4 regions of the Paenibacillus sp. FSL H3-0310 genome follow, and region 1 is predicted to be linked to each of the others. Evidence: riboswitches for the same ligand, from Rfam matches in the RefSeq annotation. Region 1 holds a riboswitch; each other region holds the start of a gene.
What was found. A riboswitch is a leader RNA that binds a small molecule or an ion and turns the genes downstream of it on or off. The one in region 1 is predicted to bind thiamine pyrophosphate.
Positions count from the first base shown of each region.

Region 2: linked by a shared signal. The riboswitch ahead of MHH63_RS22045 (ABC transporter substrate-binding protein) and the one ahead of thiC (phosphomethylpyrimidine synthase ThiC) in region 1 are both predicted to bind thiamine pyrophosphate.
Region 3: linked by a shared signal. The riboswitch ahead of MHH63_RS18545 (thiamine phosphate synthase) and the one ahead of thiC (phosphomethylpyrimidine synthase ThiC) in region 1 are both predicted to bind thiamine pyrophosphate.
Region 4: linked by a shared signal. The riboswitch ahead of MHH63_RS15285 (ABC transporter ATP-binding protein) and the one ahead of thiC (phosphomethylpyrimidine synthase ThiC) in region 1 are both predicted to bind thiamine pyrophosphate.

Region 1 is NZ_JBBODC010000001.1:114,496-122,656, forward strand. Features, by position in the region: gene MHH63_RS00715 (hypothetical protein) at 1-297, shown strand, start outside; gene MHH63_RS00720 (iron chaperone) at 356-727, shown strand; gene MHH63_RS00725 (helix-turn-helix domain-containing protein) at 1,149-1,937, shown strand; gene MHH63_RS00730 (hypothetical protein) at 2,295-2,795, shown strand; gene MHH63_RS00735 (hypothetical protein) at 2,826-3,350, shown strand; gene MHH63_RS00740 (helix-turn-helix transcriptional regulator) at 3,406-4,239, opposite strand; gene MHH63_RS00745 (beta-galactosidase) at 4,410-6,461, shown strand; TPP riboswitch at 6,533-6,642, shown strand; gene thiC (phosphomethylpyrimidine synthase ThiC) at 6,745-8,161, shown strand, end outside.
Region 2 is NZ_JBBODC010000002.1:584,590-592,750, forward strand. Features, by position in the region: gene MHH63_RS22035 (MFS transporter) at 1-893, shown strand, start outside; gene MHH63_RS22040 (hypothetical protein) at 966-2,417, shown strand; TPP riboswitch at 2,576-2,686, shown strand; gene MHH63_RS22045 (ABC transporter substrate-binding protein) at 2,848-3,897, shown strand; gene MHH63_RS22050 (thiamine-binding protein) at 3,976-4,269, shown strand; gene MHH63_RS22055 (ABC transporter permease) at 4,266-5,027, shown strand; gene MHH63_RS22060 (ABC transporter ATP-binding protein) at 5,062-5,895, shown strand; gene MHH63_RS22065 (hypothetical protein) at 6,094-6,516, shown strand; gene MHH63_RS22070 (WecB/TagA/CpsF family glycosyltransferase) at 7,041-7,790, opposite strand; gene MHH63_RS22075 (nucleotidyltransferase domain-containing protein) at 8,004-8,161, opposite strand, start outside.
Region 3 is NZ_JBBODC010000001.1:4,094,983-4,103,143, reverse strand. Features, by position in the region: gene mdh (malate dehydrogenase) at 1-532, shown strand, start outside; gene MHH63_RS18565 (hypothetical protein) at 660-1,088, shown strand; gene MHH63_RS18560 (AraC family transcriptional regulator) at 1,166-2,104, opposite strand; gene MHH63_RS18555 (GDSL-type esterase/lipase family protein) at 2,344-4,410, shown strand; gene MHH63_RS18550 (SDR family oxidoreductase) at 4,648-5,520, shown strand; TPP riboswitch at 5,608-5,709, shown strand; gene MHH63_RS18545 (thiamine phosphate synthase) at 5,805-6,428, shown strand; gene thiS (sulfur carrier protein ThiS) at 6,467-6,670, shown strand; gene MHH63_RS18535 (thiazole synthase) at 6,726-7,493, shown strand; gene thiH (2-iminoacetate synthase ThiH) at 7,527-8,161, shown strand, end outside.
Region 4 is NZ_JBBODC010000001.1:3,373,978-3,382,138, reverse strand. Features, by position in the region: gene asd (aspartate-semialdehyde dehydrogenase) at 1-254, shown strand, start outside; gene MHH63_RS15325 (hypothetical protein) at 376-774, shown strand; gene MHH63_RS15320 (DUF3934 family protein) at 891-1,073, shown strand; gene MHH63_RS15315 (pseudouridine synthase) at 1,183-1,875, shown strand; gene thiE (thiamine phosphate synthase) at 1,856-2,512, opposite strand; gene thiD (bifunctional hydroxymethylpyrimidine kinase/phosphomethylpyrimidine kinase) at 2,502-3,332, opposite strand; gene thiM (hydroxyethylthiazole kinase) at 3,356-4,150, opposite strand; gene MHH63_RS15295 (ABC transporter substrate-binding protein) at 4,192-5,229, opposite strand; gene MHH63_RS15290 (ABC transporter permease) at 5,226-6,002, opposite strand; gene MHH63_RS15285 (ABC transporter ATP-binding protein) at 5,983-6,678, opposite strand; TPP riboswitch at 6,877-6,980, opposite strand; gene MHH63_RS15280 (amino acid ABC transporter substrate-binding protein) at 7,203-8,039, shown strand; gene MHH63_RS15275 (amino acid ABC transporter permease) at 8,093-8,161, shown strand, end outside.

The DNA of each region.
Region 1 (8,161 bases):
CTTGGAGTAGGAAATATGGTGTATTCGTTATGGCTTAATAAGCCCCAGAACAAAATAAAGAATGATGAGAAAGTTAGAATGAGTAAAATTGAGGCTAATGATGAACGGAAAATAAGAATAAGAGAAAAAGCGGGTTGGAAAACTAATATTGTTAACTTTTACATCCTAATGGCTCTAACTGTTGTATTTAGTTTAATGGGAGTAGATCAAACTATAGTCACTGTGTTATGTGGTGTTTTTGTTTTTCAAATCTCCTTAGGAATCTTCCTGTTTAATTATTATGCTAAGAGAATGTAATTGGAATGACGTAACATCAATTAGAATATTCGAAAATATTTTGTTAGGAGAGAATGACATGGAAGTATTTGCAGAATATTTAGCGCAGATTGATAACCTGCAACATCGGGAAAGAATGGAAGAGGTTTTAGCTTGGGTAGCTGGAAAATTTACTGATTTAAAGCCAAAAGTTGCGTGGAATCAGCCTATGTTTACCGATCACGATACTTTTATTATTGGTTTTAGTGTATCCAAACATCATTTGGCGGTTGCCCCTGAAATTGCAGGAATTAATCGTTTTTCTGATGAAATTGTGCAGGCAGGTTATGATCACACCAAGCAGTTGTTACGCATCCGGTGGGAAAGTCCAGTTGATTTCTCATTACTTGAAAAAATGATCGAGTTTAATATTTTGGATAAGGCAGACTGTTCAACTTTTTGGAGGAAATAAAACATATTATTTAGCGTTCAATTCATTTTTAGCAAATTTATAAGTGGAAGCACCAGAGGACAAGTCACTTTTAATATGTGATTTGTCTTTTTTATTAGAATTCTCAGCACGAAATATTCAATATTTTGGAAGGTGGATGGAATGTTGAAAGCGAATTTATACACGTTAGTTCAACCTGTTATGCGGAGCAGGCAGACAATCCGAGGAGACTACGACCCGGTGCTGGAACGCCTTAAGCCACTAGTATTCCTGAACGCGGAAACGTTTAAGAGGTCAGGGTATTGCTGCGATTCTAGATGTCAGAAGAAAATGTATTACGCATTTGCAACTGCAAGTGTCGTAAACGCAACCTCAATCATATAGCATAGACTCTATTGTTTTTCTATAATTAAGGCAAGATATAGCAAAGGAGAGCAAGCAAATGTCTTTCAGTGAAAAATTGTTGCAACTTAGAAAAGAAAAAGGTTATTCCCAGGAAGTGCTGGCCGAAAAACTGTGCACAACCAGACAGGCAGTCAGCAAGTGGGAAAACGGACAGGGGTTCCCCGAAACCGAAAAATTGCTAATGATTGGAAACCTGTTCGAGGTGTCCATTGATTATTTGCTAAAGGAGGGCGAGGTAAAGGGCGGCGTTGAAGAGCGTGGGTATTATGTCAGCCAAGAGATGGCGGAAGGGTATTTGATTCATCAGCGAAAGTCATCCAATCGCATTGCGACAGGTGTGTGCCTTCTAATTATGTCTTTTTTGCCGTATTTGATGCTTCGGAAGGAACAAGTCATTTATTCTTTTCTTATTATCATTTTGTTGGCGGCAGCGGGTGTCGTTGTTCTTGTGTCCGCCATACTGAAAGACGAGGAAAGGTACCATGTGCTGGATAAAGAGGCTCTTATGCTGGATCAAGGTTATGTGAAGCAATTAACAGAACGTTTGAATAGATTGAAGAGTAGGTACGCAACTGTGATCATTGTGGGTGCTGGCATGTTGGCGGTAGGTGGAATGGGCTTTTTGCTAGAGAGAAAGGGGATCTCCAAAGGCGTGTTAATCCCTTATTATCCTATTTGCGTCATTTTGATTGCTATAGGCACATATGTAATTATTAGAACATCTACTTTGTTGTCCTCCTATAGTCTGCTGATCTACAATGAGAAGCATATTAATCGAAGGAATGACGGCTTTTGGAGTAAAATAAAAAAGAAGTTGGCAGAATAATAAGTTAGGCTCTTAAATCAATGTATAATATTTGACAGATGTCTATTGTTAACAATATGTAACGAATCCTGATTAAGAAAGCAAATAAGTTAAGGAATATTATGTAATGGGGAACTTTAGTTCAATGAAACAGCGACAGTTTAGGACTTTATTTTCTCGTCCATTGCTGTCGCTGTTTCAATTTCTAGGGTCAGTTTAAAACTTATTTTATGAAGTCAGACGGTATAATAATTAGAAGAGCAGCGTGGAATGGAGAGCCTATAAGACGCTAAAGAGTTTGATGATACTAAATTCATACAATAAGATTAATCTATGAGACTATTAAGGAGATAATAAACACTCCAAGGAGAGGAACCTATGAACAAATTAAGGGCAATCATAGTTCCGTTATTCTTAATCTTTTTATTGGGATGTAGTAAGGAGCAAATTAGCGATAATTCAAAAAAAGAATATAGCAAAGCTGAACAATTTATTACCGATATGGGCTATCTGATCATTAGTAATGAAGGAATTGTTTCTGAATATTTATTAGATAAAAAACTGCTGACGGAAATGCCATACATACAATATTGGAGTGTTCAAAGTGTTGATCCAATCAATTATATAGGCAAGGAAATAACTACAAGTAAGTTCATCGTTAAAAACCACCCCTTAGATAATGAGAAGGATAATACAAAAAAACAAACCCTGATTTTTCTGCTAGAAGCAGACGATGAAGTGATAGGAGGCTATAGTTTTCCTGATTTCGCTGAATTACATATGGGCTGGGTTTATACCATTGATGGGAATACACTCGAAGAATTGACCGGAGAAGCTTTCCCGAAATGGTCTAAGGAGTGGAATTTAAGATATAAATAATGGCTGGGGAGTATTTATAAAGGAGCAGATATGAAAAAACTAATCCTAGTACTTGTAGCTGTGGTTATTATTTCGAATGCGATATGGAGTTATTTATATTTCAATAAAGAGGTCGAAACAAATTTAAACACTGGTGTTCAAGTATATACGCTTAAGGGTACAGGGGATACATGGGATGTTTTAGATTACAAAGTAATAATTTCATCTAACAAAATTTTACGAGGACACGGGAAGTTAGTGTTCAAGGGAGACCCAAGCGCTTTAGTGAATAGTAGCTATTATAAGTATGAAGTCAATGAAAAAAACAATAATAATAAGGATGAAACAGTTCTTGTAAATGAAGCTAGGTCAACGGATGGACCCGTTTCAATATTAAGTAACACTGATATCGGGTCTATAACTGGTCCATATTTATATGACGAATTAAATAAAAATAGACAAAATTATGAAAATACCACTTTATCTATTACATGGAATGATAATGAAGGGGAGCTTCATTCCGAAACAATAAGTCTAGATATTGAGAGTGAAATTTCTCTTAAGGATGATCTTTAAGGGTGATAAATCCAAGAGACTAAGATTGAATCTCTACGGACTGAAGGAAGATCCTCTACGCCCCAAAAGCCTGCCGGTACTTCACAGGAGACATGCCTTCAAACCTTCTGAACACTTTAATGAAATAGCTGGACTGGGCAAAACCGGACTGAGTAGCAACCTGAGCAATGGAGAGTCCTGTGGACACCAGTAAAAGCTTGGCTTTAGCCAGCCGACAATCGGTTAAATAACGGTTAGGTGTTTTACCCATAACCACCCGGAACAGCCTTAGAAAATGATAGCTGCTGTACCCGGTCAATCTTGCCATCGATTCCAGAGACCAAGGGCTGGCACATTCGACATGGATGATATCTGCAGCACTGCGGATGGACTGCCTAACCTCGTGCGGTACTGAGCCGTGAAGCGGCTCGGAGTTCTGCAGCAATTTTACTAGAAGCTCATACAGCAGAGCAGATAGTCTTGGCTCGCTACGGGTCACGTAGGAAGCGCTTAGTATATACATTTCCTCGAATAGTTCGTCCAGCTTAGCATCCAAATCAAAAGTGAACAGGTATGCACGAGACTGGTCCACTTCTTCTAATAAGGGAAGGACAATTTCAGTGTTAAAATGAACCCAGCGGACATCCCAAGGCTCGCCTGGGTCAGAGCCGTATTGCTGATAAGCCCCTTTGGGGTACAGAAAACCTCGTCCTCTACTCATCGGAATACGTTCGCCCTCATGGAATACATAACCCTCCCCACCAAAGATCAAATGCAGGTTATAACTCCCCAGAAACCCTTCGCTTCTTCTCTCTGTATGTTGTGGAAAGTGAGTGTAATGTCCCAAAAATTCAGGATAACAGACATATTTTGAAAAAGCCGGTGTCGGCAAATACCATTGTTTCTTCATGTTTGGCAGCACCCATTTCTGTAGCGCAACAGAGCGCAAGTTGGATTAAGGCAATGAACGCAAGATTGTTATATGATAGCAATATTTTGTTATATAAGACCTCTTATCATTGATACTACAATAGAATTATATAATATTGAAAGCATATTTTTAATACTTTGGAGGTAATGATGAAGAAACCTGTCGCAACTGAAAAATTCGAGCTTGGCGTCTGTTATTATCCGGAGCACTGGCCAGAAAACATGTGGGAGGACGATTATCGCCGGATGCGTGAACTCGGCTTTACGATCATTCGGATGGGGGAGTTTGCTTGGTCTATTTTTGAACCGGCAGAAGGGCAGTTTCAGTTCGGGCTCTTTGATCGGGCGATTGATCTAGCACATAAATATGGTCTTCAGGTTGTACTTGGTACTCCGACGGCGACGCCTCCAGCTTGGTTGACTGATAAGTATCCCGAAGTTTTAAATGTAACCTACGAAGGTGTTACACTTCAGCATGGCATGCGCCGTCATTATAATTACAGCAGTCCTAAATACCGGGAACTGTGTGCACGTATTGCAGAACAAATGGCTGAACATTACGGCAATCATCCGGGTGTAGTTGGCTGGCAAATTGATAATGAGCTCAACTGTGAGATCAGTGAATTTTATTCGGAGAGTGACCATAAGGCTTTCCGGGAATGGCTACAGCAGAAATATGTTACACTTGAGCATTTGAACGAGGCTTGGGGAGCTGTTTTTTGGAATCAAAGCTATAGTGACTGGTCTCAGGTCTATCTTCCACGTCCGACTCCAGTACCGAAGCAACCCAATCCTCATCAGGCATTGGATGAAAAACGGTTTATTTCGGACAATACAATTTCTTTTGCCAAAAACCAAGCGGATATCATCCGTAAACTTGCCCCTAAGCAGTGGGTAACCACGAACGGTCTGTTCGGGCATCTCGATAGCCATGAAATGACGGATGAACTGTTGGATTTCTTCAGCTATGATTCCTATCCTCAGTTCTCTACTATTTTTTATGACCCGAATGAGCGGAATCCGCTGAATGATAGAGGCTGGGGACTGTCGTTATCTGTTGTTCGTTCGATATCCCCGAATTTCTGTATTATGGAGCAGCAGTCGGGCCCGGGTGGCTGGGTGAACCGGATGGATATGCCTTCTCCAAAGCCGGGTCAGATGCGGTTATGGACTTATCAGTCGATCGCTCATGGAGCAGATATGGTGTTATATTTCCGCTGGCGGACAGCTACGATGGGCAATGAAATTTATTGGCATGGAATCAATGACTATCATAATCAGCCTAACCGGAGAGTGCGGGAAGCGGGGCAGATCGGTCAGGAGCTGGCAGCAGCAGGTCATGCGTTTGTCGGTACTCGTAATCAGGCTAACATTGCTATTGTACGTGATTATGACAATGAGTGGGATGGAGAATACGATGTTTGGCATGGCCCGTTTATGTGGAAGAGCAATAAGGAGTGGTACAAGGCGCTTCAGCGGAAGCATATCCCGAATGACGTACTCTATTTACGCAAAAAAACAACGCTGGAGGAGCTTGCAAGGTACGACGTGCTTATCTATCCTCACCCAGCGATTATGACAGATGAGACAGCAGCACTGCTGGATGAATATGTTCAGCAAGGCGGCAAACTGATCTTCGGCTGTAGAACCGGCTATAAGGATGAGCGCGGTCAATGTTATATGCGTCCTTTCCCAGGTGCTGCTAAGGATCTATGCGGGATCACAGTTGAAGAATTCACAATGGTTAAGGGCAGTCGTCAGCCAACAACAATTAGCTGGTCGGGCGTGACCGAAGTCGTTACAGGAGCAGATGACTTTAATGATATTCTCAAAATAGAGGAAGCTTCGGTTGAAGTGATGGCGGTTTACGCCTCTGATTATTATGCGGGAAAACCGGCGGTAACTAAAAATCGTCGCGGCAAGGGTGAGGTTTGGTATTACGGAGCCGTATTTAATGAACAGGCAGCGGCTGAGATCATAAATTTAATTGATCTACAATCGCCAGCAGATTGGCTGGAGCTCCCAGAAGAGGTAGAGCTGCAAGTCCGTACCGGAGCTTCTTCCAGTTATGCTTTTTTGCTTAATTATAGTGAGACTCCTGTCACGATCCATCTTCGTGAGACCAAAACAGATTTACTGAGCGGCACAACATTGTCGGGCGAGGTGATTCTGGAAGGATTTGGGGTATTGGTGTTAAACTAACGTATACATTGATCTCACATTTGAGTAGATTTGGATAATTCTCTCTTTTCGGTTATACTTTGAAGTAGCAATTATATAGTCACGGGAGCTTGGTGGAACCAGGCTGAGAGGATAGTTATAACTATCGACCGTCAAACCTGATCTGGATAATGCCAGCGGAGGAAATGGAGCTCTATTTCTATTTGTCTACTCTAAGGCCGCATCTTATACAGATGTGGCCTTTTCTATGTGTGGGGAGTAGACCGTCTCCGCTTGATCAAATCACCTTATAGGAGGGATTGAGATGACAAGCGAATTGAACAACGATCCAATCAATCTATCAGCTTTTCCAGCAAGTCAAAAAGTGTATGTAAAGGGTTCACGGCCTGATATTCAGGTGCCTATGCGGGAGATCTCACTTAGTCCAACTGCGGGCATAGACGGCGAAGAGGAGAATGCCCCAATTCATGTCTATGACACAAGCGGGGCTTACACGGATGCTAATATTCATACTGATATTCGTCAGGGGTTAGAGCCCAATCGTCTAAGCTGGATTGAGGAACGAGGGGATGCAGAAGCGTACGAAGGAAGAACCGTGAAGCCTGAAGATAACGGGAATGCAACGGGAAAAGCTGTGGCGGAAGTGTTTCCAGCGCTCCATAGAAAACCTTTGCGAGCGAAAAAGGGGCGTAATGTCTCTCAAATGCATTATGCACGCAAAGGGATTATTACTTCGGAAATGGAATACGTTGCGATTCGTGAGAATGTGACACCGGAATTTGTAAGAGATGAAGTAGCCCGCGGCCGCGCCATCATTCCAGCGAATATCAATCATCCAGAGAGTGAACCAATGATTATTGGACGCAATTTTTTAGTGAAGATCAATGCCAATATAGGAAATTCCGCAGTATCCTCATCCATAGAAGAAGAGGTAGAGAAGATGAGATGGGCCACCCGCTGGGGTGCAGATAATATAATGGATCTCTCCACAGGTAAAAACATCCATACGACACGCGAGTGGATCATCCGTAATTCTCCTGTTCCTATTGGAACGGTGCCTATCTATCAAGCGTTGGAAAAAGTGAATGGGAAAGCGGAAGATTTAACATGGGAAGTGTACCGTGATACGCTCATTGAGCAAGCGGAGCAAGGGGTTGATTATTTTACCATTCATGCGGGGGTTCTGCTTCGTTATATCCCGTTGACGGTACAACGTATGACAGGCATTGTTTCAAGAGGTGGCTCCATCATGGCGGCATGGTGTCTTGCGCATCATCAAGAGAACTTTTTATATACACATTTTGAAGAGATATGTGAAGTCATGAAGCTGTACGATGTTTCTTTTTCCCTAGGCGATGGATTACGTCCGGGTTCGATTGCTGATGCGAATGATGAAGCACAATTTGCCGAGTTAGAGACGTTAGGTGAATTAACAGCTATAGCTTGGAGTCATGATGTACAGGTGATGGTAGAGGGTCCAGGACATGTGCCGATGCACTTGATTAAAGAGAATATGGATAAGCAAATTGAAACCTGTAACGAAGCCCCTTTTTATACATTAGGTCCACTGACTACAGATATTGCGCCTGGTTATGATCATATTACCTCTGCTATAGGTGCAGCGATGATTGGTTGGTTCGGTACAGCTATGTTATGTTACGTAACTCCGAAGGAACATCTTGGCCTGCCTAATAAGGAAGATGTACGTATAGGGGTCATTA
Region 2 (8,161 bases), on a different contig from region 1:
CGGTTATCGGCACCATTATTATTGGTGCTGTAACCGAAGGAACTGCTATTGCAATGAGCCGGCTTGAAGTGCTATTCGGGATAGGCGCACTCGTGATGCCGCTTATCGCCAGTCCGCTCATTGCTGCCGGAGCGTGGAGATTGGCCTTTCTAATCGTCGCTGCCTTCTCCTTAATTTCTCTTATCCTCTGGACAAGAGGGCATTTCGGTAATCTACAACGAATGCTGGATGAACGCGCCTCTGTCCAAGGAGCAGACAATTCGCAATCCTCAAGCTCACGTTCTAACAAAAAATTTCCGTATAAAGGTAAGCAATGGATTCTGTTAGGGATCTTCATCGTTTTCTTTTTTCTTTATGTAGGCACAGAGATGAGTTTAGTCAACTTTATGCCGGCTATCTTTATTGCCAAGCTAGGGATGACGGAGTCTGCCGCAGCACTGACAGTCACTTTCTTTTGGCTGGCGATGTCTACAGGAAGATTGTTTGCGGGTGTAATTGCCGAAAAAATATCTTATCGCGTGTACATTCTCAGCAGCTGTTTACTAACCTTGTTACTGCTGGCACTCTTTCCGTTCACTGACAATCGAATGGCTGCTTTCATTGTAATTCTGCTGCTGGGGCTGTTTATGTCCGGTATTTTCTCCATTGCTTTAGTCTACTCCAGCAAAATGCTGCCTGGCACCGAAGAGTCAACACCCAGCATTATGATTGCTTCCGGAGGTGTTGGCGGTGCTTTGCTACCTCTGTTTATGGGCTGGTCTATGGACCATTTAGAAGTGGCACAAACAGCCGGATTACTGGCCGCTTTTGCCGCCTTCTTGTTTCTGCTAAGCATTGCCGCATGGAGGTTCCAGTCCATGCAAGCGTTGAAAGGAAAGAGTTCCCGTATTTAGAACAGTATCAACGTTATCCTTTTAGGGTAATGTGATCTATAAGCATATTCTGAGCACAAGGATGGACGATGAATGAATGAGTCTTCAACTGAGCCTTTGTTACATACTGCGCTCATGCAGTTTATATTTCCCTTTTCTATAAAAAAGGGCGATTCTAAGCAGCTTATCCAGCAATTACAGGACGACGGCTTCACACGTTTTTTTCTGGATAATAAAGAGCTTGAAGCTGCCTATTACGGAGATGGCTACTGTGTTTCCCATGAACGTATGGAGCGCACCTATTTACCGTTTGCTGCACATGTCCTTTTTCCACGCAGGAAGGATGCCGACTCGTTTCGCCGTTTTTCCAGAGTAAATAATCTCGACTGCATTCTGGAGATTCCGCAGCAATCTATATTTTTCAAAATTCTCTCGACGGATATATTCATATGTCCTTTTCAGCTTGGATTCGTGACGATACGTGTCCAGCTGGAGGGGGATTCAATTCCCTTTAGTATTGCCCTAGAATTCGCGGATCGTTTCCGTGCGCTAGAGAATACCTTCATACAGGATGATTACACTTATATTCATTGCGGGGAACAGACCTATGAGATGGTAGAGGATTTTGTCTTCCGAAATTTGGTGGATGGACTGGAGCCATATCTGGATCAATCGGATATCAATGGGGCTTATTTCGAGACCCTTCCTTTTTTCGTAGATGAAAGAATGCAGGTGCAAGCTTTTTATGGCTTTCAGAATGAAGAAAGCTCTGATGAGATTAGTGTAAATCTGCGCTATCGTGCCTCACAGCTTGATGGAATTAATCTGAACGGAAAGCCCTATGCCAGTGCCAGCGATCCAGCGTATATTGCGAACTATTGTCATGAACACTCCTATAATCGCTGGGGTCCAGACACGTATTATATGATGAATGAGCAGACCTTTTGCTGCATGACCCGCGCTGAACAAGAGATTGCTGTTAGTCTAGCCAACCAGATGTACGGGCAATATTATTACGGATTTTTACTCAATATTTTCCACAAAATCGTTCTGCTAAAGCTCGCCAATATGCACTCCCGACTTCGGATTAATCATGATTATGAGGAAATAGACAATCTAATCTACTCCATCAATAAGTTCTCGGCAAAGTTCTACTTCTTGGAGTTGATTTCCCAGTCGCAGGGCAGGGAGATATTTCTTCAGCTGCGTAAAGTATACGGAAACGATGCTTTGTTCGAGGAAGTGAAAGAAACCTTAAATGACCTGTTTCAGTATCAGGATAAGTTTCAGTCCAAGCGACGGGATAATCTGCTGATGATTCTCACTGTATTTACGGTAGTAAGCGGGATTTACGGCATGAATCAGGTCATTGACGATCTGGATGGAAAGATTCAATGGAGTAAAATGATTGGTTATTCTCCCTTTGAATTTCTTGCCCTGTTCGTGATCATGAGCGGGATTCTGATCAGCGTTGTCCTCACGCTAGGGGCGCTGGTTAGTGAGCTTAAACGGCGTCACCGCAAGAAATATAAAGATCTAGACTAGCAAAAAAGAAACTACTGGATTGGAAAAATTCAGGAGTGCACTACTAGACATTCCGAGTACAGCCGTCTATAATACACCGTATGCGAGAAATATAAGATATAAAGTATGGGTACAAAACTTATGCTTACTTATATTGCACATAGAAATACCCGTTAACTTCATAGAACCAGGGGTGCTGGAATTGGCCGGCTGAGATTGTATCCCACAAGATACTGACCCTTATACCTGATCTGGATAATGCCAGCGTAGGAATCGCCAATTGGTTCTGGTCCCTGTGACCTTAACTAACCTTGCGCCAAGCCAGCGTCCCGATCACTCGGGGCGCTTTTTTTGTAAGATCACTAAAAGATGTAGAAAAACGTACATACTACAACTTACGGTTCATGTTGTGAAGACGGGATTCTTGTAACCTTAAAGGAGAGAAGAAGACATGCACCTTAAAAAAGCACTTACGTTGTGCCTCACCTGTGTACTCATTCTTGCCATTGCCGGATGCGGCAGCAACAATGGGAATACAGCCGGAAACAAAGCAAATGCTACTGATCCAACTGCTTCGGCTGGGACGGATGCTCCAAAAGAGCTCACCAAAGTTAAAGTCGCACTCGACTGGACACCGAACACAAATCATACCGGTCTATACGTAGCTAAGGATCTTGGTTACTACGCTGAAGAAGGTCTGGACGTCGAGATCGTTCAGCCAGGCGCAGCGGGTTCTGATACTATGGTTACTTCTGGCGAAGCCGCATTTGGCATCAGCGCCCAAGAAGGATTAACGCTAGCCCGTCTACAAGGCGTGCCCCTTGTCTCGATAGCAGCTATTATTCAGCATAATACGTCGGGATTCGCTGCTCCAGTAGATCGCAATATTAAATCACCAAAGGATTTTGAAGGTAAAACCTACGGAGGCTGGGGCTCACCGGCCGAAGAAGCAGCCATGAAAGCTATCATGGATCCTGAAGGTGGCGATGTGAAAAAGGTGAAGCTGATCAGTATCGGTGAAGCTGATTATTTTACCGCCGTCAAACGTGACATTGATTTCGCCTGGATTTTCTACGCTTGGACTGGTGTTGAGGCTGAGTTGCGTGGCGAGCCATTGGATATGCTGTACTTAAAGGATTATGCGCCGCAGCTCGATTATTACACGCCTGTGCTGACGACGAGTGAGAAGCAAATTGCAGATCATCCTGATCTGGTGAAGGCCTTCATGAAAGCCACATCAAAAGGTTATCAATATGCCATAGATCATCCGGAAGAGGCTGCCGGTATGTTATCGAAGGCCGTTCCTGACCTGGACGCCGACCTTGTCCTAGCTAGCCAAAAATGGCTTAGCCCAAAATACAAGGACGATGCTGCCCGCTGGGGCGAGCAAAAAACCGAGGTCTGGCAAAATTACGGCGACTGGATGTATGATCTGAAGTTGCTGGATAAACCGCTGGATGCTGCTAGTGCATTCAGTAATGATTTTTTACCGGCGGAGTAAACAACAATTGTAATGAATTACTTCGTTATCAAAGTTGGCTTTTTGAACTTACCTTATAAAATGAGAGGATTGATTATTGTGGCTAACACCCTACTAAGCATTCAAGTAATTCCAAAAACTCCGAACAACGAGGATTCCATCCCATACGTAGATAAAGCGATTGAGGTCATTCAGAAATCCGGTGTTAAACATCAAGTGAATCCGCTGGAAACCACAATGGAAGGTGAGCTTAGCGAGCTGCTGGAGGTTGTGCGTCAGATGCAGGAGGCGTTGATCGAAGCAGGCAGTCCAAGCGTAATTTCGCAGATCAAAATCGCTCATAATCCTAACGGAATCAGCATGGATAAACTGACGGAGAAATATCGGCCGTGAGATCGACCTGGAAGCTAATATGGCCGCCCCTTGTGGCGGTCGTCTTCTTTTTAACCGTATGGCAGCTATCTGTATCTGTATTTCATATTGAATCCTGGATTCTGCCGAGTCCAGCTGATATTGCCCGTGAATCCACCAGTAACGCTTCTGGTCTTTGGGCTCATACGATGGCTACGCTGCGGCTCACTTTAATTGGTTTTCCCATTGGTACGGGGGTAGGCCTGATCGTTGCTTTGCTTTTGCATCTTTTGCCTTGGGCTAGACGGGCTTTTTATCCACTTATTATTCTGAGTCAAAATGTTCCCTCCATCGCGCTCGGACCCCTGCTCATTATCTGGTTCGGCTTTGGTCTTTTGCCCAAAATCGTGCTGATTACACTAGTATGTTTCTTCCCGGTAGCTGTCGCTGCGATGGGCGGTCTGGCCCAAAGTGATCAGGTCATGATGAATTATATGAAAATGGCTGGCGCAAGCAAGTGGCAAATCTTCACCAAGCTGGAGCTGCCCTCTTCTATCCCGGCACTATTTTCCGGCGTAAAAATATCTGCTACTTATGCGGTTATGGGCGCCGTGGTCGCTGAATGGATTGGCGCGGATAAAGGTATTGGTTATTATATGCTCCTGCAGAAATCCGCATATCGTACGGATCGGATGTTTGTCGCTATTGTTATTATTGTACTTTTAAGTCTTGTACTCTTTGCTATTATTGCATTGCTGGAAAAATGGCTGGTTCGCTGGAAGCCGCGCCGTAACTCATAGAAAGGAAGATGCCTGTATGTCTCAAGCGACGCAAATGCAACACAGAACAACAGAAGTCATAAGCTCTCCTGAAGCTCATACCGTGGCACCCGCCCTTGAAGTGAGCGGCATCTCCAAATCTTTTTCCCATCGTCGCCGTGAGACGAAAGTTCTGAATAATGTCTCTCTCAAGGTAGAGCAACAAGAGTTCGTTTCGATCGTTGGTCCTTCCGGCTGCGGAAAAAGCACCTTATTCCATATGATTGGCGGCCTTGTGAAACCCGATGCAGGCACGATCCGCATGAACGGTAAGGTCGTTACAGGTCAACGCGGTGAAATTAGTTATATGCCGCAGCAGCCTGCTCTTTTTCCTTGGCGTACGATTGAGGATAATGTGCTGCTTGCTGGGGAGATCAAGGGCGCACTGCGGGATGGAGCCCGCGAGGAAGCGCGCCAGTGGCTTGCCAAGGTTGGGTTAAGCGGGTTCGAACATGCTTATCCGCATATGCTGTCTGGCGGGATGCAGCAGCGTGCAGCTTTTCTCAGAGCATTGCTCGCTCCTCAGGAGCTAATGTTGCTGGATGAACCTTTCAGCGCACTGGATGCACTAACTCGCAGTGAAATGCAGCGCTGGCTGCTTGAGCTGTGGGAAGAGAATCGCCGCTCTGTGCTGTTCATTACTCACAACATCGAAGAAGCGTTGCTGCTCTCTAATCGTATCTATGTATTTTCCGGCCGCCCCGGCTCCATTCTGCATACAGTCGATGTGCCGTTTCCGCGGCCACGCCGTGATGAGATTACGGACTCTCCCGAGTTCCTTAAGCTCAAACGCCAGTTGTCACAGTGGATGCGAGAGGAACAAGCTAAAAATAGGCAGCCGCTAGCTTAATCGCTAAGCTCTGTAAACTGATATCGCTGGTATAGCGGTGTCAGTTTTTTTATTTTGCAGCGATAAACTCCTGCCCTATTTATAATTGACGCGGATGTATCTGCTCAATTAAACAAATTTCACTCATCATAGTAGGGATCACATTAAATGTGTGGCGAAAACCGACTCCCTGTTGGTAATGGATAGTAACCGGGCGGGTTGGGGACATTCTACGGGATTTATACCGGTGATTTGCTGCTTTGGGCCGGATTCGGCTCAGTCTACGGGATTTATACCGGTGATTTGCTGCTTTGGGCCGGATTCGGCTCAGTCTACGGGATTTATACCGTTGATTTGCTGCTTCGGGCCGGACTCGGCTCATTCTGCGGGATTTATACCGTTGATTTGATTCTTCGGGCCGGATTTGGCTCAGTCTACGGGATTTATACCGTTGATTTGCTTCGTCGGGCCGGACTCGGCTCATTCTGCGGGATTTATACCGTTGATTTGCTTCGTCGGGCCGGATTCGGCTCATTCTGCGGGATTTATACCGTTGATTTACTTCGTCGGGCCGGACTCGGCTCATTCTGCGGGATTTATACCGTTGATTTGATTCGTCGGGCTGAATTGCACCCGATCTAGGGCATTTTTGCCTTCTATTTCCCACTTCGGGCGGAATTCAAGTGACTCAGGGGCATTTTTGCCCTTATTGTTCCTCTTTAGCTTTTAGTTTGAATTAAATACGAGACTATGGCATCAACCAGAATCGGTGTTGTTTATTATTATTAATTTGTTTAAAGGTCACAGCTATAGTCGCACTTACATCCTACTCACCACTCTTACACATACTCCCACTACTCACTTTTGCTCCCATTCCTTACCTCAATCCCACTACTTACTCTTACTCTTACTCTTACTCTTACTCTTACTCTACTCCTACTCCTACTCCTACTCCTACTCCTACTCCTACTCCTACTCCTACTCCTACTCCTACTCCTAGTCCTTACCTCAATCTCACTACTCACTCTTGCTCATACTCCTCACCTTACTCCCACTAATCTCTCTTACTCTTCCCCCTACTCCTTACTTCCTACTCTCACATCTGCCCCCTCCTCCTCTCCCACCAACCGAACCAAAAAAAGGCCCCCATAAACGAGGCCTTTTCTTCATTTCCTAATCATAGCTCGGAACACGAATTTGGGCAGTACTGCCTGTCTGCGCCATCGCGACTTTTGTCCCTTCGCAACGGGAGCGAACAAAAGTCGATGCAACCACTCCAGATTGAGTTTTTTCCATAGCGCTGGTGCAGGAGTAACTTTTCCCGCTATTACATCTAAGCTGCCCCCCACGCCAAAAACAACTTTTACCTGCGTAAGCTCCTGTTTGTGCTTATATACCCATTTGTCAGAGTATGGCGCACCCATCGCAACGATCAGGAAATCTGGCTGTGCGCGCTGTATTTCTGCTACAATGGCAGGCTCCTCTTCCTTGGTAAGAAAACCATTATGTCTTCCTGCAATCTTCACATTCGGATATAACTCCGTGATCTTTTCGACCGCTTTACAGCTGGTAAGCTCATCTGTTCCCAAGAAATAAAAACTCCATCCCAAGCTATTTCCTTGCTCCAAAAGCTCAAGAAGCAGCTCATATCCAGTTACCCTCTCAGCAATAGGATCGCCTTTTCTTTTTGATGCCATCACAATGCCAATCCCGTCAGGAGTGATTAAATCCGCTTCTTGAAGTATGGTTCGTAGCAGCTCGTCCGATTGACTTGTTATCGTAATTTCCGGGTTAGCCGTGATCAAATGGAAAAGTTTCGATTCCCCAGATTGAATATGTTTTGTTAGATGAAGTGTTGTCTCATGTAGTGTTAGTTTTGAAAAGGGAACTCCTAATATTGAAACTGTCCCGTCCATATAATCACCTCTCACTAAAATTCCACTTCAATATACCTTACCATAATCAAGAGGAGGAAGGGGAGTCATTTAAATTACTTAATCACCCCAGCTACTACGCTACCCAAACACTTCAGCCATTCCACCGCTTCAACCATTTCAGCCCACTACAGCCATCCCCAGCACCCCCGCCACCACAGCTACTCTACTCACCCAAACACCCTATAGCTCCACTCACTCCTCCATAAACTTCCACCACTCTACTAACCAAGGTTCATCGATCCCCCGCATGCGGAATTCCTCTACAAGTATCTTCCGGAATCGTTTTTCCATTTTGACAAAGTTATTATCCTCTTGGTACATAGGGGCAAAGGATTCATCATCTCTAATAA
Region 3 (8,161 bases), 4.0 Mb from region 1:
GCTGGGTTTTCCGAAGAGTCGCGTAATTGGACAATCCGGAGTGCTGGATACAGCCCGTTATAACACGTTTATTGCACAAGAGCTGAAGGTATCTGTTGAAGATGTACGTGGTTTCGTATTAGGCGGACACGGCGATGATATGGTACCGCTCGTAAGGTATTCCAGTGTCGGTGGCATTCCAATTGATACATTGATATCTGCGGAGCGTATTGATGAGATTGTGCAACGTACACGTGTAGGTGGCGGAGAGATTGTTAACCTCTTAGGAAATGGTAGTGCTTATTATGCACCAGCGGCTTCTTTAGTTCAGATGGCGGAAGCTATCTTGAAGGACAAAAAACGGATCATTCCGGTTATCGCTTTGCTCGAAGGAGAATATGGCTACGATAACCTGTTCATGGGTGTTCCGGCGTTACTTGGTGCCAATGGTATTGAGAAAATTTTTGAACTCGAGCTTACAGCTGAGGAAAAAGCGGCTTTAGATAAGTCTGCTGAATCCGTTCGTAGTGTAACAGCTGTGCTAACTGTATAGATTGTGACAGAGGTATGAAGAAACCCCCATTTTGTTCACTTAAAATGGGGGTTTCCTTTTCTTCTCAAGCAATAATGGGTATAATTAAATGTAACTATTATCACAGTTAAAATGGAGGAGATATGTTATGGATTGGAACGTGTTGTTTTTCTTACATATGATCGGAACCTTGGCACTTGGCTTCTACCTTGTGCTACCCTTCATCCTAGGACGTGCAGAGAAACTGTCGTCTGGGGCTAAAGAAGGAACGTTAAGTGCAGTAACCGGATTTAATCGTTTTGCGCAGTATGGATTGGTGATCCAACTCCTTACAGGCGGTTATATGATGACCAAAGGTGATTATTCAGTAGCGTGGATGATTATTGTTGTTGTGTTATTGCTAGCGATGTTTGCGCTTGGCGGTATTATGAGCAAGCCTTTGCGTCTTGCAGCAGCTGGAATTCGTGAGAACCGCGACGTTAGCGCAGAGACTGGCAAATTGCGCACACTTAGTGCACTGCTTACGGTGTCATTGCTACTAATGGTATTCTTCATGGTGTTTAACGATATAGTTTAATCTATAGCGAATTATACCCGCCTCCGTAATGGAGAGCGGGTTTTTCGTATGTTCCGGTAATTTATCTTCATAAAACGTTAATCCCTGATAGGATTCGTATAAGATTTCGGTCGGTAATTTAACGGAGAAACACCCGTCCATCGTTTGAATTGTCGGCTGAAGTGGCTCTGGGAAGCAAACCCGAGTTGTTCAGAAATCCTCTGTATTTTTAAATCGGTATGAAGCAGCAAATGTTTTGACTTCTTTAATCTTAGGTTAGTTATGTACTGCCTAGGAGATATCTTATATATCTTTGTAAACAACTTATGGCACTGCACCCGACTTAAGCAAAGCTGCTCAGCAATCAAATTAACCGTGAGCTCCGGCAAATGAATATTGGCTGCAATATATTTTTCGATCTGATAAGCAGTTTCCACCTCGTACAAAGAGTTTGCTTGTCGCGCTGCGTTGGAATTCTCCGAATTCGAGAGCTGTACATCAATGAGTTCAGTCAAAATCATCAGGATGATCGCTTGCAAACGAAGCCTTTCTTTTACAAGAATCATTTCTTCAATTTCCTCGGGAAATCCAGTGGAGGCCGTCGTGGCGAGAATATTGTTCTTAATAAATTCATCCAAATGTTCCAGTTGGTGATTTAATCCCGAATGCTGCATTTGCTGGTTATTCCATTTCTGTACAGCCTGAGACTGAAACCATTCACGAAACTTTAAATCGTCAATATCGAAATGAAAGGAGAGGTAGATATAGTTGCTCAGGCCAGAATTAACTACATAATGACGTAAGCCAGGCGGAATAATTAACCAATCTCCTTTACCAAAGGCAATGGAACTTCCTTCTACATATTGATGGGAGTTGCCGTCGTAGCAATACAATAGTTCGAAGATTTTGTGATGATGATCAGGGTATGTCCACCCAGGTTCTGCTACACGATAATGAACACCGATCAGCTGCAGTGTACTTATAATGTTCGGAAAGCTGACTTTGTAAGCGATAGGAGTTCTCCTCCTTAGGATCAATAGGGATGTTCTTAATTATATCAAGGATACCTATACATATGACCATTTTGCAGTGTGAGCCGTTGATCATTCCACGGTTTTCGTTACAAAAGGTCAAAAAAAAGAATGAAATCATCATTTGAATCACTTTAGAGAACAGGGATAATGAAGGGACCTAGGGAAGTATTTCGAGAAACGGAAGGAAGTGTAATGAAGTGAGAAAGCTGTGTAGGAATATACTAATCTTATCTTCTTTACTTATGGCTTCATTGACTCTTACTCACGGTAAAACAGAGGCATCCCTATTAAAAGATGGGGCAGAGAGGCAACCTCCAACCCAAATTGCAAGCGTATACAAGTTTAATTTTACAAACCAAGTTAAAACAGGATATCAATCCGTTAGGTATGATCCTAATCGCGGTGCACAATTGTATGACTCATCTTTAGGTTATGGTTTTGTTCAAGAGACCAACGCTTTACCCGCCAGAGAAGTGCACACCGACTCAATTACATCCGATGGAACAGGTTTTTTCATCACAGAACCTATTTTTTTTGCTGAACCTAAATCTGAGAAAGATAATTATAACAACTACGGAATGGCGTTTCGAATGGATGCTCCCCCTGGAACCTACAACGTATATGTAAAAACGACTTCTGACGCAGAGGATGGGATCGTGTCAGTATCAGGAATGCAGACCAGCCGCTTGTTGAAAAGTGGACATTGGGACGCTGCAAAGCTTGTACCCGTCAAGCATACGGCTGTAGCCAAAGGGAAAGAGTGGACTTATACGTATGTAAACGGCCGTGACCATATAGATATTGAGATCGAACCGAACAAAGTGAACACAGCTGTGGGGATTGAGGAGATCATACTGGAACCGATTTTGACTCAGCATAGAGCGGCTGGAGCTCTTCCGAATTTATTTATACTTGGAGATTCCACGGTCAAGTCCTACACCTTCGACGAAGCACCAATGAGTGGTTGGGGCCAGATTATTGGCAGTATGTTTAATCAACATAAATTGAGTGTAACTAACTATTCCATGGGGGGACGCTCGTTTAAAAATGCCTATACAGAAGGACGACTGAACGACATTTTACTGAATGGCAGCATTGGGGATTATGTGTTTATTCAATTCGGACACAATGATGAGAGCGCAGATGAGTTCAGACGTTACGGCAGAGGTTCGACAGAAGCAATGTATGAAAATTACCTTAAAGAAGTCTATCTCCCTGCGATTCAAGCCCGGGGTATGATACCAGTACTGGTAACCCCAATGTCCAGAATTAAAGGGAATGCAAGTCCGGGATATATCTATGAAAATTCTTTTAAATCAAGAAAGTTTGTAGATATTCTTAAACGGGTCGCAGATGAATCTGGAGTTACACTTATTGACCTTAACTCGGAAAGTCTGAAATATTATAACGAGATCGGTGTAGAAGCAATAACAGCCCTCTTCATGTCTATTGAAGCCGGAGAAACGCCAGGCAAAACAAATGACGGAAGTTACGCTAACGGGCATCCTTCAAAGAAAGTCGATGGGACTCATTTTAAAGAAGCGCTCTCCAAACAATTTTCGCGGATGATTGTTACGGAGCTTGTAGAGAAAGGTGCTACTGGCGATTCTACTGCTGCCTCCATTACTCCTTACCTTAAAGGGAACGTTAAGCATGCGGCACTAACAGGGAACTGGGGTAAGATTTTTCCGGAAATAACGAATGATACGACGACCGGGGAAGCTGCATATTACCGTAATCAAATTGAGAAATTAATCCAGCTGGGAGTAATGGGCAAAGACCGTCAAGGGAATTTTAATCCGGATACGGAGATGACAGTTGCTGAATTCACACGCAGTATTTCTAAGTTAATGAAAGTGGAAAGATCAGATCTTGCCTATTATCCGAAAGGTAAGCTGTCACGTGAAACGATGGGTGCTATTCTCTATGACGTTTACCAAATAAAGTTTGCTAATAAACCTAAGTACATGACTGATTATAACGGCACAGCAGTAGTGCCAGGAGATCCTGGCTATGATTCGAATTTGGAGCCAGGAGCTAGAGGTGCGATGTACTATCCTCTTGTATCCTGGACGCAGCTTGTTGATACAGCGGACATTTCTCCTTATTTAATTTCAAAAGTAAAAAGTGCATATGAATTAGGACTCATTAGATCTGAAATGGGGATTGCCAGAGGCGAAATGGTCAATGGGACAGAACTAGAACCTAAAGCTATAGTGACCCGGGAGAAAGCGGCCAAAGCTCTGTACTTTATGTGGGTGCTGGAACATGAAGTGAATGCAGAAAATCATGTTTCTTCTCTAAAATAGTCAGGGTGAACAATTCAAGGCACAGCAGCGATGCTGTGTCTATTTGTATGCAGTGAATTCCTCTCCAGTTACAGCAGTATATCTCTCACGGTTGTTTATATCTACTTTCATTGTGGTAAGTAAGATTCGTAAAGCGATTTAAGAAAATGACAAACCCAGCGTATAAACGTGCATAGTTGTGCCATCCTAAGACGATCAGTTAACTATCAATTTGCTTAACGAGAGGAGATAGGGAAGATGTCAGGCAACAATAAACAAGCTACAAAAACCTTACCCCCACAGGAGCAGCATCATCAGCCAGGGATTGAGAGTGAAATGACGCCGCTGCCCAAATACGAGCCGGCAAATTATAAAGCAGCAGGTAAACTGCAAGACAAGGCGGCGTTAATTACCGGTGGAGACAGCGGAATTGGGCGTGCAGTTGCTGTGCTTTTTGCTAAAGAAGGCGCTGATGTGGTCATTTCATATCTTAATGAACACTCAGATGCAGAGGAAACTAAACGTCAGGTCGAGCAGGAAGGCCGCAAATGTATCCTAATTCCAGGTGATATCGGTGACGAGAAATTCTGTAAGGATCTTATTAAACAGACGGTGGAGGGCTTAGGAAAGCTTGATATTCTCATCAATAACGCGGCAGAGCAACATCCGCAAGCTAAGATCGAGGATATTACTTCCGAGCAGCTTGAGCGTACTTTCCGTACGAATATATTTGCGATGTTCTATTTAACAAAAGCAGCTATGCCTCATTTAAAAGCAGGATCTACCATTATAAATACAACTTCAATTACCGCTTATCGCGGAAGCCCGCAGCTGCTGGACTATTCATCAACTAAAGGAGCTATTCTTAGCTTCACACGATCCTTGTCCACGAATCTGGCAGAGAAGGGCATACGGGTAAACGGTGTTGCACCAGGTCCAATCTGGACACCGCTGATTCCCTCTACCTTTGATGCAAAACAGGTTAGCGAGTTTGGAGGTACACAGCCTATGAAACGGCCTGGACAACCAGAAGAGCTGGCACCAGCCTATGTATATCTGGCCTCTGACGATTCCAGTTATGTGACTGGACAGGTTATTCATGTAAATGGTGGCGAGGTAGTAAACGGTTAGATCAGTACAGCTAATGTGAATAAATGGGTGTATTTCAATAAAAAAATATGTTACTATAAACCACGTTAGCATTTTAAAATTGTATATTTATGTCACTAGGGGTGCCGATTGGCTGAGACGGAATGGATTTCCGGACCCTTTGAACCTGATCTGGTTAAGACCAGCGTAGGGAAGTGGAGAACGAATTTCTGTTGTCGGGCTATTTGTAGTGCCGTCTATATACAGATTCTGACTGCCTTCCTTACGGGGGGCAGTTTTTTTGTTTTTTACTGACCTACAGGGAAGTGAGAGAGGAGATCGTGATGTTGCAAGCTGAGATCCATCTAATATCAGACGGCAAGCTACAACTGAGACATTTTGTTGAACTAGCTGTCACGGTGCAGACATGGGTCGATTATATTCACCTGAGAGATAAGCAATGTCCTGCATGCGAACTGCTCGCTGCGGCACAGCAGCTGTTGGCTGCCGGTATGCCCGCTACCAAACTGATAATCAACGACCGGATAGATGTAGCATTGGCAGCTGGTGCCGCGGGGGTTCAGTTGGCTTGGCACAGTCTGAGTCCGGTTACAGCCCGGCGAATTGCACCTCAGCTTCGGCTGGGGAGATCGGTTCATTCTCCGGAAGAAGCGGCGAATGCCTCAGAGCAGGGAGCTGATTATTGCTTGTTTGGTCATGTATTTCCCTCGGATAGCAAGTTAGGGCTGCCCGCACGTGGGTTAGAGCTGCTTGCAGAAACGGTGAAGACCAGCTCTATTCCTGTAATTGCGATTGGCGGAATTAGCCCCGCTAATGCGGCGCAGATCATCAGGAAAGGTGCGGCAGGAGTTGCTGTGATGTCCGGTATTTGCGGAGCGGATGATCCTTATGAGGCCGCCAAAGCTATTCATAAGGCGGTTCATTCATAGCCTGGAGGTAACAGCATGGGCGAAGGGGGTGATTCAGAATGAAGCTGTTGATTAACGGGAAATCCGCAGAGTGTTCTGGTGGTATTCAAACTATAGCTGATTTGATCAGTCTTCCTGAGTGGTCGGGTCGTCTGATGATCATTGAGCTGAATGGAGAAATTGTCAGTAAGGAGAATTATGAAAGTACTGCTCTGAGCGAGGATGATCGTTTGGAACTGGTGCACTTTGTTGGTGGGGGTTGAGATGGAGCGGTATAGAATTTTGAGAAATTTATACGAACCAAAGGGAGGTAATTTCATGCATGACCCGTTACATATTGGCGGCATCGAATTAACCAGTAGATTATTTATCGGAACCGGAAAATATAGCCGGAATACGTTGATCCCCGAAGTGATCGCAAGCTCTGGTTCTCAGGTGATTACTGTAGCGCTTCGCCGAGTGGACCCGCAAGGTGGAGCAGAAAATATCATGAACCACATTCCCGGCCACATGACTCTTCTGCCTAATACCTCAGGAGCGCGTACAGCGGAAGAGGCAGTCCGTATTGCAAGATTAGCAAGAGCTGCGGGACTGGGGAACTGGGTCAAGATCGAAGTGATCAATGATCAGAAATACCTGCTTCCAGATAATCTGGAGACCATACGAGCTACAGAGATTTTAGCAGCGGAGGGTTTTGTAGTATTGCCATATATGAGTCCGGACCTTTCGGCTGCTTTACGTCTGAGAGATGCCGGTGCTGCTGCTGTGATGCCGCTTGGTGCGCCGATCGGGACGAATCGCGGCCTGCGCACTAAGGAGCTTGTGCGTATTCTTATTGAAGAAGTGAATTTGCCGATTATTGTAGACGCCGGGATTGGCAAGCCCTCGGAAGCGGCGGAAGCAATGGAGATGGGGGCCGCTGCTGTTCTGCTTAATACGGCTATTGCAACGGCACGTAATCCGCTCGTCATGGCGGAAGCGTTCCGCGAGGCGATATCCGCTGGCCGCAAAGCTTATTTGGCAGGACTCGGTCCTGTAGAAGAAGTTGCTTTTGCTTCGTCACCGTTGACTGGATTTTTGAACTGAATTTGATAGGTCACGAAAGGAGGGAAGATTAGCATGAGCTTTTTTGACACACTGGCCCGCTTGGAGCAGTATCCTTATGAGCAACTGTGGAAGGAGTTCCGGGAGGATGACGTTAAGCGGGCGCTTGGAAAAGACAAGCTGAACGAAAATGATTTGCTGGCATTGCTCTCTCCGGCAGCAACGCCGCTGCTAGAGGAGATGGCGTTGGCTGCACAGCGACTGACCCGTGCACATTTTGGTTATTCGATGCAGCTGTTCACACCGATGTATCTTGCGGATTTTTGTGTGAATCATTGTACCTACTGCAGCTTCAGCTCCATTTATGATTTTCCGCGCAAAAAGCTGTCCTTGGAGGAGGTTCGCAGGGAGGCTGAGAAGATTGCAGCTACAGGTCTGCGGCATATCCTCATTTTGACTGGTGAATCGCGCCGGGAGAATCCTGTCTCATATATTAAGGATTGCGTAGATGTACTCAGGGAATTTTTTTCCTCTGTCAGTATTGAGATAAATCCTCTATCAACTGCAGAATATAAAGAGCTTCTTCAAGCAGGGGTGGATGGATTAACACTATACCAAGAGGTGTACCACCAGGAGACTTACAGAAAGCTGCATGTTAAAGGGCCTAAAAGAAACTACCGGAATCGCCTGGATGCACCTGAACGCGGCTG
Region 4 (8,161 bases), 3.3 Mb from region 1:
GTCCTCAGGAGCTTGAACTGCCTAGCGCACCTAAACAGTTCATTACCTATTTTGAAGAGGACAATCGTCCACAGACTAAGCTGGATCGTGATATCGAGAACGGAATGGGCGTATCGACGGGCAGACTTCGGGAAGATGCCCTCTATGATTACAAATTCGTAGGTCTCTCCCATAACACCCTGCGCGGAGCAGCTGGCGGTGCTGTGTTGATCGCAGAGCTTCTGAAAGCAGAAGGTTATATTCAACCGAAATAAGTCCATGCATGAGCTGCAAAGCTGATGTGAATAGACACCTCATCAAAGCTTAGTCTTTGGTGGGGTGTTTTTATTTTAATTTTGAATTTGGTAAAATAAGTTATGGAAGGAGAGGATACCATTGAATAAATATTTATTAGCTTTTATATGGTTACCATTAATCCTGTTTACAAGCGGTTGTACATCATCAACTCAAGAGGTACAAGAGTATGGAGTATGTTCCATTAATGCTGAAATTCCTATTCCTAAAAAAGCCAAAGAAATCGAAGTGACAACGACTTCAAGTAACCCCAATATAAAAATAGGTGTAAAGTACGAATTGGATAATATAGGAGGAGAACAAGGTCTTTATCGGCCTGACGGCTATTTTAATAAATTAAACGATGCTGGATGGATAGAGCTGGAGGACAAGCGGTTAGGACATGTGCAATTTTTTGAAAAAAAGGACACCGTCATCGCCATCGAAATACATCAGGATACCTTTGATATTCATGAAATGAATAAAGATGCTAAATTCTAAACAGTGGCTAGTTAGATGAAGCATTTGTTATTACTTAAACAGAAAGGTTGAGAGTGTGGTAAGATAGGTAAAGTGTATAAACTATACGAATTCTGAATGACTGACGGAGTGATATGATGGGTGCAAAAAGTAAAGGTGGCGGCACAGGCAGAGGTACGGGGAGTAAAGGCTGGACACGCTGGAACAAAACAGCAAAACCAGTTAAACCTGCTAAAAGTGATCCAACGACGGGTCCAGGTGCTAAAGGTGCAAGTGGAAGCAAGGGCAGTAACGTGAAAAAAAGCGGAGGCACCAAATAGCTCCCTTAAACTGGGTTATTCCTGAAGGTTAACATCTGATTTTGATCGTTAAAATCAGGTGTTTTTTTATGACCAGATGTAAGTATATAGAGAGAAAGTAGGATCAGCAGTGAGAATCGATAAATATATAAGCGAAACAGGCTTTTGTTCCAGAAGGGAAACCAAGCGATTAATTGCAGCAGGTCGAATCGCTGTGAACGGCATTGTCTGTGAGGCGAACATTCTTATAGAGCCAGAGGATATCGTATGGATCGATGGGGAGCCGATAACAAGCAGTAAAGGGGAGCCAGTGTATCTCGCTTTGAATAAGCCGATAGGCATTACCTGTACAGCAGCCCCACATGTGGCTGGGAACATTATTGATTTTGTAGGGTATCCTTCACGGATCTTTGCGATCGGCAGATTAGATAAAAACTCGGAAGGCCTCATTTTGTTAACCAACGATGGAGAGATCGTAAATAAAATGATGCGTTCCGAGAATGGGCATGAAAAAGAATATGTAGTTCATGTAGACAAACCGGTTACGTCAGAATTCTTACAAGCGATGTCTAGCGGCGTGAACATTCTTGGAGTCACAACGAAACCTTGTGAGGTCTATCGGATTACAGAATGTCAGTTTAGAATTATCCTAACTCAAGGTCTCAATCTGCAAATACGCAGAATGTGCAAGGAGTTAGGATATAGAGTACTAAAGCTGGAGCGCATAAGAATTATGAATATTACATTAGACGGCTTGGAGCTGGGACAATGGCGGCATTTAAGCAGTGAAGAGCTGTATGAGCTTATGTCCCGCTTAAACTGACTTTGTCAACAAAGCCTCTGGCAGTTGTGGTAATATCTTCAGCTCCGGCAATCGCTGAGATAACAGAAATCCCATCCGCACCAGCTGTTAATACTGGTGCAAAATTTTGCAGCGTGATTCCCCCAATGCCAACCAATGGGATGGTAATGCCTTTATTTCTTAGTTCTTCAATCATCGCAGTGCCTTGAACAGCTTTGGCATCCTCCTTGGATGACGTAGGATAGATGGGACCCACGCCCAGATAGTCGGCTCCATCGGCAATCGCCTGCTGAGCTTCAGCGAAGGAGTGAGCGGATACACCAATGATTTTATTCTCTCCAAGTAGCTGGCGGATCGCCAATGCAGGTGTATCCTCCTGTCCTACATGAATTCCGTCCGCATCAAGCGCGATCGCTAAATCAATGTCGTCATTCACGATAAAGGGCACGCCATTGGCATGACAGATCTTTTGAAGTCGTCTGCCAAGATTAAGTCGTGCCTTATCGCTTAAGGATCCGGTACCCTTTTCACGGAATTGAAACATGGTTATGCCCCCAGCTACCGCTTCCTGCAGCACCTTAACGGGAGCTTTACGGCAATTTACGCTGCCCATTATGAAATAGACTTTTAATAGATCTCGCAGATGTTCACTGTTCATTCGTTGCACTGTTTATCCCCCGCAGTCTGTTTTGATAAGCAAAATGATTGGTTGGTCCATGCCCAGCCCCTATGCCCAGCTCGTCCTCAATCGCCGCTTGTATAAATGCTTTGGCAGTTTGAATGGACTCAGCTACGGATTTGCCTTTGGCTAGCTCGGCGGTAACTGCTGCTGAATAGGTGCAGCCTGTACCATGCGTATGTCTGGTCTGAATCCGGCTACTCTCCAATAAGGTATATTCGTGACCATCATATAGAAGATCGGTTACGGCTGTGGTTGAGGTATCATGTCCCCCTTTTAGCACTACATATTTGGAGCCCATGCCATGAATGATTTTGGCTGCTTTTTTGCGTTCTTCTATGGTGGAGATCGTCATCTTTGTGATCATTTCGGCTTCGGGAATATTGGGTGTCGTCACCAATGCTAAGGGCAGCAGATGGCTGATTAAGGATTGAACCGCCTCCTGCAGCAGCAGTGTGGACCCTCCTTTAGCGACCATCACAGGATCAATTACAAGATTAGACCAGCCGTAATACTTAATTTTATCTGCCACAATGCGGATGATGTCGCTGTTAAATAACATCCCGGTCTTTACGGCATCTGGTTGCAGGTCAAGTCCTATAGAATCAAGCTGCTGATTTATAGCTTCCAGAGTCACTGGATAAACCCCTTGGACACCCAGCGTATTCTGCGCTGTCACAGCTGTAAGGATGGACATGCCATAGACAGAAAGCTCCTGAAAGGTTTTTAGATCGGCCTGAATGCCAGCACCACCGCCGCTATCGGAGCCGGCAATGGTTAGAGCTTTGGATATAATCATCGATTTCACTCCTTTGAGGGTCATTAACTGAGCTGTTTGATGCTAGATCTTTCTAGGAAGACTTCTGGCGTGACCCATGTCAGTTGATTTAGAAACTCAACCTGAAAGCTTCCCGGCCCTTGACCAGTTGTTAATTCAGCGGCGATTTCAGCGGCTACTCCATAGAAGGAGAGGGCTTCCACTGCGGCCTCCAACGAGGCACCTCCACTTACCGCGAGAAATGCACCCACAACAGCGCTGAGCAAGCAGCCAGTTCCTGTAACTTTCGTGAGAATAGGGTGACCGTTGCTGGCAATATAAGTGTTTTTTCCATTCGTGATCACATCGTCTTTTCCAGTTATGATGACCACACAGCTTAACTTCCTCGCAGCAGCTTCAGCCAAAAGGACTACATCGCCTTCACCTTCGCCAGCATCCACCCCTTTAATGGACCAACTCTCTCCAATGACATTAGCGACTTCAGCTACATTCCCCCGCAGTGCGGTGATTTGCATCTCATTCACTAGCTTTTGAGTGACAGCGGTCCGATAAGAAGTTGCGCCTGCACCTACCGGGTCAAGCACTAGGGGAACCCCGTGTTTATTAGCGGATTTACCAGCGAGCAACATAGATTGAATGGCGTAGTCATTGAGTGTGCCTATATTTAGAACTACAGCAGACGACATAGCGGCGATGTCGATCACTTCTTCGTGGGCATCCGCCATAAAGGGAGAGGCACCCAGCGCCAACAGACCGTTGGCTGAGAAATTGGCTACTACAATATTAGTGATGTTGTGGATCAAGGGGTTGGATTCCCGTACTTTGGCTAAGTAACTCATCATAATTCCTCCTCAAGCTTGAATGAATAACCAACTAAACGTTACAGATTGATAAAAGCTTCTTGTGCTTTAATATCTTCTGGTAGAAGATCGTTGGTGGATAACCACTGCTGAACCTTTTCCCAAGATGTCGGGTCTTGATAACCAAAAGATTGATCGCCAGCATTCATCAGTGGCAGTAGAATCTCAAGACTTTTTTTCTCAATCTCCTTGTCGAGCGGTGAAGTTGCATCTTCATGTGCAACCAGTAAATCCAGGGCTTGTTCAGGATTCTGCTCCACAAATTCCTGTCCTTTTGTTATGGCATTTAGAAATTTTTTAAAGTAGGCTTCAGAATTTTGCAATCCTTGTTCGCTGGCCACCAGCACAAGCTCATAATAGTCAGGTACTCCGTAATCCGTTGGATTAAGCGAGGTGACCGGATGTCCCTCTTTTTCAAGGATCAGTTGTTCATGGTTGATGAACCCGCCCATTATTGCGTCCACTTGTCCTGTAGAGATCGCAGGGATAAGGTCAAAACCTACGTCAATTAGCTTGGCGGATGAAGGATCGCCTCCATCACTCTGGATCATTGTCCGAATCATTGCTTCATAGAGCGGAATGGAGGAATAGCCGATTTGTTTTCCTGCGAGCTCTTTGGGACTATGAATACTGCCTGCCTGAGGAACCATCAGATGATTCAGTGGATGCCGCACGATAGCTGCAATCGAACGTACAGGAATTTTCTCGCCGCGTGCCATAAGTACCTGAGGCTGATAGCTGAGCGCTAGATCAATTTGATTTGCTGCTACAAGCTTTAGGGCGTCATTGCTGTCCGCAGGCATTTTGATCTCGACATCCAAACCTTCCTCTTGGAAAAAACCTTGCTGTTGCGCAGCGTATAGAAAGGAATGAACGGCATTGGGATACCAATCAAGCATAATCGTCAGCTTGTGTGACTGCTTATTTTCGGTGTTGGAGGAACCGGTTTGGGAGTTGCTATTTAGCTTGTCTGCCTTCCCGCAGCTGCTTAAGAGCAAAAGTGTGCATACTAGAAATACAGAAATAAGTCCTCGTTGTGGGGATTTTAAATGATTCATTGGTTAGATCCTCTTTTCTTTAAAAATAATTGTTCGAGTAAAGCTATCGCCAGAAAAAGTACAACACCAAGCGCGGACAGCAGAAATACAGCCGCGAACATTTCATCGCTCTGCATATTTCCGGCCATTCTGCGGCTGAAGTAACCGAGTCCTTTACTGCCGCCGAGCCATTCCCCGATAGTAGCTCCGATGACGCAGTATACAATGGACAGCTTTAAGCCAGAGAAAAAAGCAGGCAGCGCCAGTGGAATTTGGGTTTTGACAAGCAGCTGCCAGCGGTTTGCACCAAATGTTAATAATAAGTCCTTGTAGGTCTGGCCACTTGTACGAAGTCCATCAAATGTACTCACTACGACTGGAAAAAAAGCCGTCAAAAACACCACAGCCACTTTGCTCCACAGCGAATATCCGAACCACATAATAAAAATGGGCGATAGCGCAATTAATGGGACCGTCTGGCTAATGATAAGGAAGGGATAGATGGCCTTTTCTACGGGGCGAAACAGGAACATTCCAATACCCAGCAATACACCACAAACCACAGAAAGGACAAAACCTACCAGTATCTCCTGCAACGTCGCTAATAAATGTTGTCCGAATAACAATTGCCTTTGCTCGATCAATGCGATGCCAATAGATGAAGGTGCAGGGAGAATAAAGGCTGGAATCAAGTGAAGGCGAACAGCTGACTCCCAGATTACAAGAATGAGCAGTACCAGAAGAAGGAAGGGACCATAGTTGTCTAGATGTTTTTTAAAAGGTATAGGTTGCATGCAATCTTCGCTCCAACTCTGCCCGTAGTGCTATAAACCGGGGTTCATAGTTCATCTTATAATGTCTTGGTTTTGGTAGATCGACAATGATCTCCTGTAATTCGCTGTGCGCACCGCCAGATAATAAATAAATCCGGTCACTGAGCAATAGGGCTTCTTCCAGATCATGAGTGATGAGCATAATCGTCTGATTCAGTTCACCCCATAACTCCAACAGCCAACGGTGTATCTCACGTTTGGTCATGGCATCGAGAGCGCCAAAGGGCTCATCCAGCAGCATAAGACCACTTCCGCCTCCAGCCACTAAGGTGCGCAGAAATGCTACTCGCTGTTTCATACCTCCCGAAAGTTCATGGGGATAAGCCTTCTCTACATCTGTTAAGCCGAAGCGGGCCAACATTTCCCGAATCTGAGTGATCGTTTTCTGTTTACTAAATCTGGGCTTGATCTCCCAGGGCAAAAGGCAGTTATCGAGCACTGTTCTCCAAGGCAGCAATAAATCCTGCTGAGGCATATAAGCGATCTGACCTAAACGACTAGCGGTTGAGGGGAGCGTAGGGAGTTTTATTTTTCCATGAGTAGGTTCGAGTAAACCGGCAACCGTTTTGAAAAATGTGCTTTTCCCGCATCCGCTAGCACCTACTACGGAGACGAATTCCCCTTGCCTGATATCCATGGATAGATTTGCGAATACAGGGGGTTGTTCAGTTTCCGGAAAAGAGTAGGTTAGGCCTTGAATAGATAAAATGGTCGTGATGATCTAACCTCCTAATATTTTTGTGGAGCGCCTAAACAAATAAAGACCCATCCATTTCCAGAGGAAATGAATGGGTCAAAAAGTTCATTCTGCATAATAACACTTAACATGCTTGATGAAAATTCTGCTCCACTTCCCTCCGCTGGTATGATCCAGATCAGGTTCCAAGGGTCCGGAGCTTGAAGCTCCGTCTCAGTCGGCCGACTCCCCTAGTGAAATAACAGGTCCATATTAATTTGTTTATAAATATACCATATCTTTCTGAGAAGTAAAGAGAGAAAGAAGTGAAGGATTAATCCAAGATTGGGTAAGATATAAGTAGAAATCTAGTTAATATTACAATTCCGATGTATATAATCGGAAAAAAGTATTGACGATCATGTGATGGCAGTGTACTATTCAATTTACCGGAAAAAAACCGGATAGAGAGAGGGGATTTAATAATGAAAAAATGGAGTTTAACTATTATATTGGCGTTAACCGTGGTCCTTGTAGCGGCTTGCGGCAATAATTCGAATACCAATACGGCTGCTGAACCAACAGCTGGAACGAATGGTGGAGCAGCATCTTCAGCGCAAAACAGTTTGGAGGCTGTGAAGGCCAGCGGCAAATTGCGGATAGGTACAGAAGGGACTTATGCACCTTTTACTTATCATGACACTGCGGGGAAATTGACGGGTTTTGACGTGGAAATTGCCGAAGAAGTAGCCAAACGTTTAGGTGTTGAAGCTGAATTTTTTGAAACTCAGTGGGATGGTATTTTTGCTGGGATGGATGCGAAACGGTTTGATGTCATTTTTAATGAAGTTTCCATTAACGAAGATCGCAAAGTGAAATATGATTTCTCTGAACCCTATATTGTATCCAAGGCAGTATTGATCGTGAGCGAAAACAATGAGGATATTAAGACCTTTGCTGATCTAAAGGGTAAAAAAGCCGGACAATCCCTGACCAGTAACTTATCCGACATCGCTCGTGAGAACGGTGCTGAAATCGTAGCTACGGACGGTTTCAATCAAGCGATGGATCTGCTGACTTCGGGACGTATTGATGCAACTGTGAATGATGGCTTGTCTTATCTGGATCTGAAAAAACAAAAACCAGATGCAAAAATTAAAGTGGTTGATGAGATTCCTGAAGGCTCACAAAGTGCTGCGGTATTCCTGAAAGGCAATGATGAGCTGGTGAATGCGGTCAGTGATGCGATTAAAGAGATGAAAAGTGATGGAACGTACTTGAAAATTTCCGAGAAATACTTTGGAGCTGACGTTTCAAAATAATACAAGGCTAGCAAGGCTAATTAAGCCTAGAAGCTAAAAAGGATGTCTGAATAATGGATGACCGCAAAATACAAATTTTCTTAGATACACTGCTACCCCTGCTTAAAGCCGGGGTGGCTTTT